DNA from 2 places in the Halobacillus sp. genome. Region 1 is predicted to be linked to the other one. Evidence: riboswitches for the same ligand, from Rfam matches in the RefSeq annotation. Region 1 holds a riboswitch; the other holds the start of a gene.
The links. A riboswitch is a leader RNA that binds a small molecule or an ion and turns the genes downstream of it on or off. The one in region 1 is predicted to bind thiamine pyrophosphate.
Positions count from the first base shown of each region.

Region 2: another riboswitch for thiamine pyrophosphate. It lies ahead of WAM07_RS08315 (ABC transporter substrate-binding protein); the one in region 1 lies ahead of thiW (energy coupling factor transporter S component ThiW).

Region 1 covers NZ_JBAPTY010000212.1:412-7,304, reverse strand. Annotated here, with positions in the region: gene thiE (thiamine phosphate synthase) at 1-480, opposite strand, end outside; gene thiM (hydroxyethylthiazole kinase) at 516-1,289, opposite strand; gene thiD (bifunctional hydroxymethylpyrimidine kinase/phosphomethylpyrimidine kinase) at 1,280-2,092, opposite strand; gene tenA (thiaminase II) at 2,089-2,778, opposite strand; TPP riboswitch at 2,826-2,933, opposite strand; gene thiW (energy coupling factor transporter S component ThiW) at 2,939-3,427, opposite strand; TPP riboswitch at 3,507-3,616, opposite strand; gene WAM07_RS09410 (DUF3221 domain-containing protein) at 3,716-4,243, shown strand; gene WAM07_RS09405 (PucR family transcriptional regulator) at 4,281-5,951, opposite strand; gene WAM07_RS09400 (pyridoxal-phosphate dependent enzyme) at 5,968-6,893, opposite strand, start outside.
Region 2 covers NZ_JBAPTY010000179.1:4-4,611, forward strand. Annotated here, with positions in the region: partial or broken gene WAM07_RS08305 (ABC transporter permease) at 1-610, opposite strand, end outside; gene WAM07_RS08310 (thiamine-binding protein) at 607-900, opposite strand; gene WAM07_RS08315 (ABC transporter substrate-binding protein) at 915-1,910, opposite strand; TPP riboswitch at 2,053-2,164, opposite strand; gene WAM07_RS08320 (ATP-grasp domain-containing protein) at 2,311-3,255, shown strand; gene WAM07_RS08325 (NAD(P)/FAD-dependent oxidoreductase) at 3,345-4,403, opposite strand.

The DNA of each region.
Region 1 (6,893 bases):
CGTATTAATCCCTCCGATGCCAACGATCGGTAAATCCGGATACGCCTCTCTCAGCTGCTTAATCCAGACGGTTCCGACCACAGGCTTGGCGTCTTCCTTCGTGCTCGTTTGAAAGACAGGACCAGCTCCAAGATAGTCGACCTTTTCTAACGAACTTTGAATTACTTCCTCCTCTGTTGAAACGGATAAGCCGAGGATCTTGTCTGGAAATTGCGACCTTATGACTTCCACACTTATGTCTTCCTGACCTACATGAATCCCGTCTGCCTCCAGCGGTTCAACCATATCTAAATCATCATTGACTATGAAGAGGACCCCCTTCTCATGGCAAATGCCTCTTAACTTTCTGCCAAGCTCAAGCTTAGCCTCTCCTTCAAGTGATCCTTTTCCCTTTTCTCTATACTGAAAAGCGGTTATCCCTGATTCAATAGCTTTTTCCAGGACAGCTTCAGGATCCCTGTCTGTGTCCTGGCTGCCCATCACGAAATACTTTCTTAACTGCTTAGATAATGTCACTATTCCTCTCTCCTCAATTGATCAGGATCCATAGCCAATGCATCGAGGAAAAGGGGAGAAAATGTTCCTGGTCCCTGTACTTCATCTTGAGAGGCTGCATATTCAGCCGCCGCTCCGAAAAATTCCAGAGCTGTATGGATCTTGGTTACACTTGATCCATTTGCAGACATGCAAGCAGCAAGAATCGATCCGAGAAGGCATCCGGTCCCTGTCACCTTTGCTAATAGAGGGTTGCCTGTTGAATTAGTCCGTATTTCGGCCCCATCAGAAACTACATCCATTTTTCCTGTGACAACAGCGGTCGTCTTATAAGTTTGTGCTACTCTTTCCGCAATTGATTTCTCGTTCCCCGTACCTGTCGATTCCACCCCTTTTGTCTCTACTTCTTCTCCTATTAAATGGGCAAGCTCACCAGCATTTCCTTTAATTACGGAAGGTTTAACTCTTTCTAAAATGGTTTGAATACTTTTCGAGCGGAATTTAGTGGCAGGTGCTCCAACCGGATCCACTACCACAGGAACCCCTGCCTTATTAGCTGCCTGGCCTGCTGTAATCATGGCACTTACTTGATTTTCTGTTAATGTCCCTATATTAAGAAGAACACCGTCGGCAAGACGCGATACATCCTCAACCTCTTCTTCGGCATGTGCCATGATAGGGGAACCTCCAAAAGCAAGTAAACCATTTGCGCTGAAGTTCATTACCACCTGATTCGTAATATGATGAATCAGCGGCTGCTTTTCACGCACTTCTTTAATAATATTCATATCCATTTGTTAGAAACCTCCTTACGAGCAGCAAAATGATTGGTCGGACCGCTGCCATGGCCTAGATCGAAGGAATATCGAATCGCTTCTGTTACAAAATATTTAGCTTGTTTGACAGCTTCAACTAGCGAGAATCCCTTTGCCAGGTAAGCAGTAATCGCTGCTGAATACGTACAGCCGGTCCCATGAGTGTTTTTTGTTTGAATACGTTCTGATTCGAAGGCATGGATCTCATTTCCATCAAATAAATAATCGATGGCTGTCCCTTCTCTGTGTCCGCCTTTGACTAAGGCTGCACCTGCTCCGAAGTTCTTAACGATAGCTTCAGCCGCTTCTTTCATGTCTTCCTCCGTTTCAATCCTTTTTCCGGTTATCTCTTCCGCTTCCGGGATGTTAGGGGTTACTAAAGACGTTAAAGGTAGCAGTTGTTTTCGTAACACTTCCCGTGATTCTTCCTCACTTAAAGAATCACCACTTTGAGAAATCATAACGGGATCCATTACATAATAAGCTTGGATCTGTGGGATCCAGTCAGCTATTACTTGCATCATATCTTTTTGAGCGACCATTCCTGTTTTTACAGCATGGACTGGCATATCTTCAGAAATCGACTGCAGTTGTTTTTCCAGGAAATCAAGGGGAAGATGGTGAATATCCTTTACCCCCGTTGTATTTTGAGCAACAGCAGATGTGATCACGGACATCCCGTAGCATTTTAATTCCTGGAATGTCTTTAAATCCGCCTGGATACCTGCCCCTCCGCTTGGATCTGTACCCGCAATAGTCAATGCGCATGGAACGTGGTTCATTTAACATCCACCGCCTTTCCTTCAATCCATTCTTCACATGTATAAGCCATTTCCCAAAAAGACCATTCCAGCTGACAGCTTTTCCGAAACGCATCTCTTATACGACTGAGTTCTTTTTCTGAAGCCTGTTCAGCTAAATGATCCAGCCGGCTTCGTAAATGATCCGTCAGAATTTGCATCTCGCTTTCGGCATAGAATTTTATCCAGGGATAAAAAGGATGATCTTGGTCAGGCTCATACTCCTCCATCAAATATCTCCCTATCTCTAAATAAGTCCAGGGACATGGGAGCAGTGCGGCAATAATTTCACCAAGACCTCCCATTTGAGCATGGTACATCATATGCTTCACATAATGATCAGCCGTTGGAGGGAGTGGGTAACCTTGAAGATCCTCGTACCGAATACCGATATACTCGCACAAATTATGATGGGGATGTACTTCACTATGAAGAACAAAATGAACCTGTTCGTTAAAATATTGAATATCTTCACGCTCCGAAGACTTGGAAATTGCAATTCCATAAATGTGCATAAACGCATTTAAATATTCGTAGTCTGCTTTTATATAATGAGCAATAGATTCCGAGGGAAGACGACCATTTCCAATCCCTTCAACAAAAGGATGATGAAAAATTCTTTCAAATATATCATGATTTTCTTGTCTTAACTGTTCTGTAAATGACATGAATATGCCTCCTGATTTTTTCGGAAGCTACTAAGGGAGGGAGAGAGTGGGGCTGCTTACTACTTCCCTCCGCTGGCATGATCCAGATCAGGTGTTAAGGGACCAAGGAATTTATTTCCTTATCTCAGCGAACACTCGCGCCCCTAGTAGTTTCCGTGTATTATGGTTGTAAGATATATTTTTCCAATTTAACTCTTGTGACGATGATCCATCCTATCATAGCGCCCGATATACTGCTGACTAAAAAAGATGGAAGAAATACCAGAGCTCCAGATGAGCTGCCCATGAGTAAGTTGGCATATGGAACAGCGAATAAGGCTCCAATAACCCCGGTACCAAGCACTTCACCGGCAACAGCTGCCATTTTATTGTGAACCCATTTGTATAAGATACCCGCAAGAAAAGCACCGATCATTCCTCCAGGAAACGCGAGCAAGGTGCCTAACCCCAGGAGGAGGCGTAATAGACCGATCATAAAAGCTATAGTTACAGCTGGTAAAGGACCAAGTGTAACAGCTGCCATCACATTTACTGCATGCTGGACTGGATAAGCCTTTGCAACTCCTGCTGGAAACCAGAGCAGCTGGGCACCAAGTGTTCCAATCGCAACAAATGCAGCCATAGTCGTTAGTAGTCTTGTTTTGTTCATTTCTGCCCTCCCTTCCGTAGGGGAAAAATAAAAAAGCCAGATCCTGGGAAGGACCTGACTTAAAAGGGTAATGTCTAATAAAAATAGTAGACTACTTCCCTCCGCTGGTCTTAACCAGATCAGGTTCTTAAGAGTCGGAATGCTACTTTGCTTTCCTCTCAGCCTATTCAGGCTCCCCTAGTAGTTATAATCATAGATTCACTTGGTTGTTTTATACTATAACAAAGTTAAAGATAGATGTCATGGAAAATTATTCAAAAAAATACAAATAGAAAGGCAGGCAAGTCTATGAAAGCTTGGGGATGCATATTTTTCATAGCTATGATTCTGGCCGGTTGCGGCTCTGCACCAACTTCTAATTCTGATAGTGATTCCAAAAAATCACCTGAACAAGAAAACCCTGCGCCTCCTGAAATTACTGGATTTGTTATGGAGCAGAAAAAGGACCAAATTCTAGTGGTGTCCCCCTTGGACTCTAATTCTGAGAGTACTGCGAATGCGATGTGGGTCTCAGGCGCACCTAAAGACCGCTGGGTAGGTAAACAGGTAGAAGTGTGGGTGAAAAATGGGGTCCGTGAATCCTTCCCCTCTCAGGCAGAAGCAGAAGAAGTGAAGATTCTCGAAATGAGCCATGTAGAGGGTGCAGATTTAGAAGCTTCTGAGGCTCTGTCTAAAGCTATTATGGAGATTCCGGGGGACAAACTTTTAGCCGTAGAGATGATTTCTTACGTTAAGGAAAAGGATGTATGGGAGATTCAATTAACTAGAATTGATTCAAGGAACGAGGACTTAGAAACAATCGTCGCCGACAGATAATAAATAAAAATGAGCGGCTCCTTTACAGAAGAAGCGCTCATTTTTCTATTTTCTTCAACATCCATAAGCGTACACTGAGCTCCAGGAGGAAAAGATCATCTGCATCCAATAAGGAAAGCCCTGTTAATTGTTCAATATTCCTTAAGCGATGCAGCAATGACTGTCGGTGAAGATTTAAGGCACGGGCTGTCTGGCTTACGTTACTGTTGTATTTGTTATAAACAATGAACGTATGAATTAAGTCGGTCTGTCTTCGCTGATCATATTCGATTAGTTTCTCCAAGGTATTCTGGACAATAAACTCAATTTCTTTTTCATGTGATAGGGCCATTAACAAGCGATTCATTCGCGTATCACTGAAAAAAGTGCGGTCACCATCTTCATGTTTCTGGCGTCCGATATTTAAAGCGGTAGCGGCCTCTTCGTAGCTCTGGTGGAAGTTGTACAGGCCATCTTTATGGCAGGAGACTCCCCAGGAAATCGTTATACCGGCAAGTAATTCGTGAAGGCGCCGCTCCACAAGATCAAGAAACTGATTGGCTGTCTCCGGATATGTCTTGGCGTCCGCTTCTATATAAACAATGACTTCTCCTTCATCAAACGTGGTCATCGTCTGCCGCTTCAGCACATCGCCCGCATGTGTCACTTCCTTTTGAATATAGTAGTTCCGGCTATGCATGGAAGAAGATTGGACCGAATGTTCCTCTGATCCTACGGGACCATCAATCTGCTTTTTAAATCGAATATCCCCTACGAGACATACATATGGTTTCTCTAAATCATATCCAAGGAGGTGAGCTTTTGCCAGGAGCGACTTATCGATATCAACTTCCGTTTTAGCAAGTTCCAGTAAAAAGTTATCTTTCAACCGGATTTCGGTCATTTCGATTGCGTTTTCTTTCACAAAATATAAAGCGCACGCCGTTAACGTATGCTCTAAAATCGATAAATCCACCCATGACAATTCTTGGTCCTCCTCGGGCTTAAACAGCAGATATCCTTGCTTTTTATAATTTGAAAGAATCGTCAGCTGATAGCAAAAATGCGGACCAATCTCATATTTTTCAATGTAATGAACTAATGGATGATCACTAAAAGGCTCGGGAGAAACGAGTTGAAACGCTTCGTTCTCTTTTCCGTTCAGCACGTCCAGAAAATAACGGTCGAATTGCTGATTAGCCCTGATTTGTTTATTATGATCACTGATAGCAGCAGGAATATGAGTATTATCGTAAAGAATCGTGGTGATTTCCTGCAATCCTTTGCCGTTCAATACACAATTAATCAATTCCTGGCGGATGGTTTCGGCCCGCTGCTGTCCGGTCTGCTTTTCTTCACTTATTAAACGAAGAACATCCTGCAGAATATCTCCGAACCTCACTTCCCATGGAATTTCCATAATCATAAAATTGTGTTCCTCTGCTATTTTCAGAATACGATCCGGTATTTTGTAAATATATCGTCCTGTAGCAAAAGCGAGAGCTGAAGCATCTGCACGAATAACATCCTTCACATATTCCTCAAGTGCCGTTATATCGTCTCCGCATCCCACCCCGGTACTCAGCACAAATTCATTATTTCTCACAAAATTTTCCACAGGTGTCTCGATTACGGATATCCATTGTACGGGCTTATCTGTGATCTTAGTTAACACTTTGGCTTGTTCAAAAATAGGTAACCGCAGCACTTTTTCCACTGTAACTCCCATTCGCTTCACTCCTGCCCTATTGATTCTTAATTAAGTGATCGATGGTGTGTTGGTCAATGTTGTTTCCGCTGACCACTAGTACGACATGGTTACCTTTAGCACTCTTTTCGTTAAGCAGCCAGCCGACACCAGCTGCAGCAGCGCCTTCCACCGCCATTTTGTGATGGTTCAGCATGAATAAAATTCCGCTCCCAATCGATGCTTCAGAAACCAATTTTGCTTCGTCTAAAAAAGTCTGTGTTAATGAAAAGGTGTACTCATTATTAGGACCGAGGCCGCCAAGCAGACTATCCGCAAGCGTATCTTCTTCTTTCAGGATAACCGGCTTGCCCTTTAGCAGGCTCTCATACATAACCGCTGACTTTTCCATCGAAACCCCCGTGATTTGAATGTCAGGATCAATACTCTTTAAAGAAGCCCCAATACCTGATAGTAATCCTCCCCCTGATAAAGGAATAATTACCTGATCCACTTCCGGACACTGCTCCATAATTTCAAGTCCAATGGTCCCTTGACCTGCAATCACTTCCCGGTCGTCAAAGGGTTTGATAACAGTCATACCAGCTTCTCTCTGAAGTTCATAGCAGCGGGCTTCAGCATCATCCTGACTTTCCCCCACCACTTCTACTTGAGCTCCCAGACGCTTCAAACGATCGACTTTAGCCGCGGGTACACGATTAGATATACAGACGACACACGGAATGTTAGATTTTCCCGCCACATAGGAGACAGCGATTCCATGGTTTCCTGTAGAAAAAGTAGCGACTCCTTTCTCTTTTTCCTCCGGTGTCAGAGAGAGGATTTTGTTCGCAGCCCCCCTCAGCTTAAATGATCCGGTGGGATGAAGGTGTTCAAGCTTCAAGTAGACATGTGAGCCCGCATGTTGGGAAAGATGCTCAGAATATATTAAAGGTGTTGGACCATCAACGATCTCTCGAATGC
Region 2 (4,608 bases), on a different contig from region 1:
CTATACCTTTATTCGCTCCCAGCCATTCTGAAATCACAGCCCCCATGACACTGTAGGCTGCTGATATTTTCACCCCTGAAAAAATAGACGGCAAGGCGTTTGGCCATTCTAGTTTCCTGAAAATCTGTCCCTTTGTAGCACCTGCCATTTTCATATAATGCATCCATTCAGGGTTTGTCTGACGAAGACCATCCATGGCTGCAATCGCAATAGGAAAGAAGCAGACAAGTACGATAATAATCAATTTAGGTAAAGCCCCGAATCCAAACCATATGACTAGCAAGGGAGCAAGGACGATGATCGGGATGTTTTGTGACAAGATGAGTAAGGGATACAAGGCCTCTCTTACTACTGGAAGCAGGTGAAGAAAGACCGCAAGTAATAACCCGAAAATAACTCCAATTATAAATCCTGAAAAAGTTAAACGAATGGTTGAAAAAAGGTGGGGAGCGTAATCCGTCCAGCCGTTTATACCTGTTTCCATAATTAAGCTCGGCGGTGGTAAGAGCCATTCTGGTATGTCAAACCAACGGCTGCAGAGCTCCCATAAAAGAATGAAAAGGAGGAGGACCGCAACAGGCCTCCATCCTTTAATGAATCTTTGAGTCATGTTCGATATTTCGATGTTAAATCATCCATCGAAGCTCCTGATGGCTGATAAAGAACTTTAATCTGAGAAATGACGTTGCTGCACCCTTTTTCAACCATAGCCTCGTTCATTTTTTCTATTAAACCAAAAATGGTGGAAAGCTCTCCTTCGATCGTTGTTTCAAGAGGATGGACTTCGTACTTCAGCCCTGATTTTTCAATGATTGAAATCGCATGATCCACATAAGGGATAACATCCTCGTTCCTCTCTGTTTTTGGAATGATTTGAATACTGACAAGTGAATTAGCCAATACATTTCCCTCCTTTATTCTGGTAAAAATTCGTTCGTAAATGCCTCATTAGCATTCAGTTTTTCTTCAAGCAAGTCATGATTGTACATCCACTCGGCGTAACTGCTCCAGACTTCTTCCTTTTGAATACCCCACTGATCTGCATCATCTTTATACTTAGGTGACAGCCATTCTTGACTGGCTTTTACCAGCTCTGGATCGAGGTCCGGCACAGCTTCGATGAGAATATCAGCCGCCTGATCAGGTTTTTCGATCGCAAATTCGTATCCTTTTGAGACAGCAGCCATAAATGCTTGTACGGTTTCAGGATTCTCATTCATCATCGTTTCGCTCGTCGTTAAAACAGGTGTATAATAATCCAATTTCTCAGAGTAGTCCGTTAGGTATTGCATATTAAGCTCTTGCCCTCGAAGTTCGGCTTCCACACCTGTCCACCCGTAATAAATCCAGGCAAAATCGATATCCCGTTCCACAGCCGTAAAAAAGTCCGTATTTCCCATATTTACAATTTCCACCTCAGAAACATCAGCATTTTCTTTCTGCATGAGAGAAGAGAGGACCGCTTCTTCTACAGGAGCACCCCAACCTCCGTAAGTTTTTCCTTCGTAATTAGCTGGAGAAGTAATGCCTTTATTCTTGGGAGAGGCAAAACCTGACGTATTATGCTGGATAATAGCTCCGATCGATACAACAGGAATGTCCTGAATACGAGCTTCTGTCAATGTTTCTTGAGCGCTGATCCCAAATTCTGCTTTTTGGGAGGCGACAAGCTGATCGGCACCCGCTTCACCTGGAAGCATGATTTCCACATCCAGTCCTTGCTCCTTAAAAAAACCTTCTGCCTGAGCCACATAAATTCCGGTGTGATTGGTGTTAGGAGTCCAGTCGAGTACGAGTTTAACCGAGTTCGTTTCCTCTTGCTTGGCTGCAGCTTCTTCACTTTTTCCGTCATTGGATGAGCAGCCCGTTACTACTAAAGCGGTCATGAACATGAGGATTATTTTTTTCAATTGTTTCCCTCCCAATTATATGTCCATCAGAGAGATTAATAGAGGAGAGGGGAGAACCGTCGGAGATAATCCAGCGTTTTATCCATACAAAAAAGCACCCTGGTACCATAACCTAGGGTGCATATATAGTAATCGATCAGAAATATCGGCTACTTATGTTTCCTACGCTGGTATCAACCAGTTCAGGTTCTAAGGGTCAGTATCATAAAAGGATACAATCTCAACCAGCTACACTGGTCCCCCTACATTCAAACTATTCAATTTGATGAACAACGTTATAATTTTACTGTGCCATAAGGAAGTAGATTTAGCAAGTACTATAATCTTATTCCTAGTAAACAGATAGGCTTTTTATGTTAAGATAAAGGAAATCGTTATTACAGAAAGGGAGTTCCTTTTTATGAGCAAAATTTATGTACTCCACGAGAACGATGAGTGGACCGTTCACTTAACAGAACGTTTAGAAGAATTAGAATTGCCATATGAAGTATGGCACCTGGACCAAGGTACATTAGACTTAACAGAAGAGCCGCCGGAAGGAATTTTCTATAATCGAATCAGTGCGTCCTCTCACACGAGAAACCACCGCTACGCTCCTGAATTTGCAGGGGCAGTCCTTTCCTGGCTGGAACGCCACGGCAGAACGGTTGTAAATGGAACATCGGCGCTTAATCTTGAAATAAGTAAAGTGAACCAGTACATGGCACTGAATCAACAAGGGATCCGCACTCCAAAAACCATCTCTGCTGTTGGGAAAGAGAATATTTTGAAAGCTGCAGAAAAGCTGGGGATGAATTCATTTATCACGAAGCATAACCGTGCTGGTAAGGGGCAGGGTGTGCAGCTGTTTCATTCTAAAGAAGCACTTCAGGAATATGTGGAAGGCGCTGAATTTGAGGAACCTGTCGATGGTATTACCTTAATTCAGCAGTATATCGATGCGCCCGAGCCGTATATCGTACGTCATGAGTTCGTAAACGGGAAGTTTCTTTACGGAGTGAAAGTAGACACTTCTGAAGGGTTTGAATTGTGCCCGGCTGATGCGTGCTCGATTGAGGATCAATTTTGCCCAACCGATGCTGAGGAATCGAAGGATAAAGCAAAATTTGAGATCCTGGACAATTACCGCCCTGCGATTATTGACGACTTCGAAGCTTTTCTTCAGGCGAATCATATCCAAGTGGCCGCTATTGAAGCTATTCAAGATCAAGATGGGAATTTATATGCTTACGATGTGAACACGAATACGAATTATAACACGGATGCGGAAGAAAAAGCCGGAGTGTACGGAATGCTTGAGCTTGCTAAATATCTGGGGCGCCTGCTGGATCCAGTGCGCGTATAATAAGAAAGCCATTTTCCTCTGGGGAAAATGGCTTTCTTTGATAGAGTTCTGCACGGGTGGACGGATGAACTCTTCACGACACGAGAGATTTAATGGCGTTTACTTAACCAGAGAACACCTGATTTAGCAAGCCTAGGTAAAACTCCGGTCATTGGTTTTTGCAGCATGTTGCCAAATCCGTCGTTCTTACCGAGAGAGCCTAAGGCGCCTTTTAGTTTAACCTCGCCTGGAGGTACCGGAACACGATTTTTAAGAAAGGCCAATATAACTTCCGCTACTTTTTCACCTTGCTGACCTGCTAATTGAGCACTTGGAGAATGTTCGGCAGATGCGCAGTCACCGATCACGTAAACATTTTGGTGGCTTGGAACCTGATAATAATCATTTACAATAACCTTATTTTGAATATCTTTATCAAAAGGAAGCTCTCTAACCAGGTAATTCGGCTGCACACCTGCTGTCCAGACCGTAACATCATTCATATAGCAGAGACCGTTATTGCAAACGCCGTCTCGTTCAACGTATTCTACGTTCGCGTTATGAATGACCTCCACATGGTGCTCACGGAACCATTTTTCTACATAATTCTGAATTTTATGGTCGAATGCTTTCAGTACCGTCTCACCACGATCGAGCAAACGAATGTTTAAATCAGAACGGCTTTCGCGTACTTCTGAAGCCACTTCAATACCGCTTAATCCAGCTCCGACAATCGTCACTTTTCCGTAGGCTCCCAAATTATTAATGGAGTAGCCTGCGCTTCGGGCTTGGGAAAAAGATTGTACACTTTCCGTAAACTCCCTGGCGCCTTCTATTCCGTGATAATTGTCCTCACATCCAAGCCCGATTACAAGATAATCGTACTCGATGTCATAGGCGAAGTTTTTCATTAGAACCTTTTCGTTTTCAACATCAATTTTTTCGATCTCGTCGAATACATATTCCACTTGATCATGTTCAGGAAAATCTACACGGGCATGACGATCTGATTCAGTACCGGCAGCGATCGTGTAAAATTCTGTTTTTAGTGAATGGTAGGGGTTACGGTCAACGACAACGATATGTACATCTTTTGGTAAATCTTCTAAAAGGCCATGTAATATATTGAGCCCACCGTACCCGCCGCCTAATATGACTAACCGTTTCATGCATCAACACCACCTTTTTAAATTCATTCTCAGCTGCTCACATTCAGGTGCATCACCGATTTATGTCGAAAACGCTTACGGTTTTCTCACTATTTTAAGATTATCAAAATTCTGCCTGAAAAACTAGAAGAAGTGAGCAATTCGTGACAAGTTTCACGAGTTCCTCTTATTTTGTGAGAATTTCTCTAAAAATATCATAGTAAAT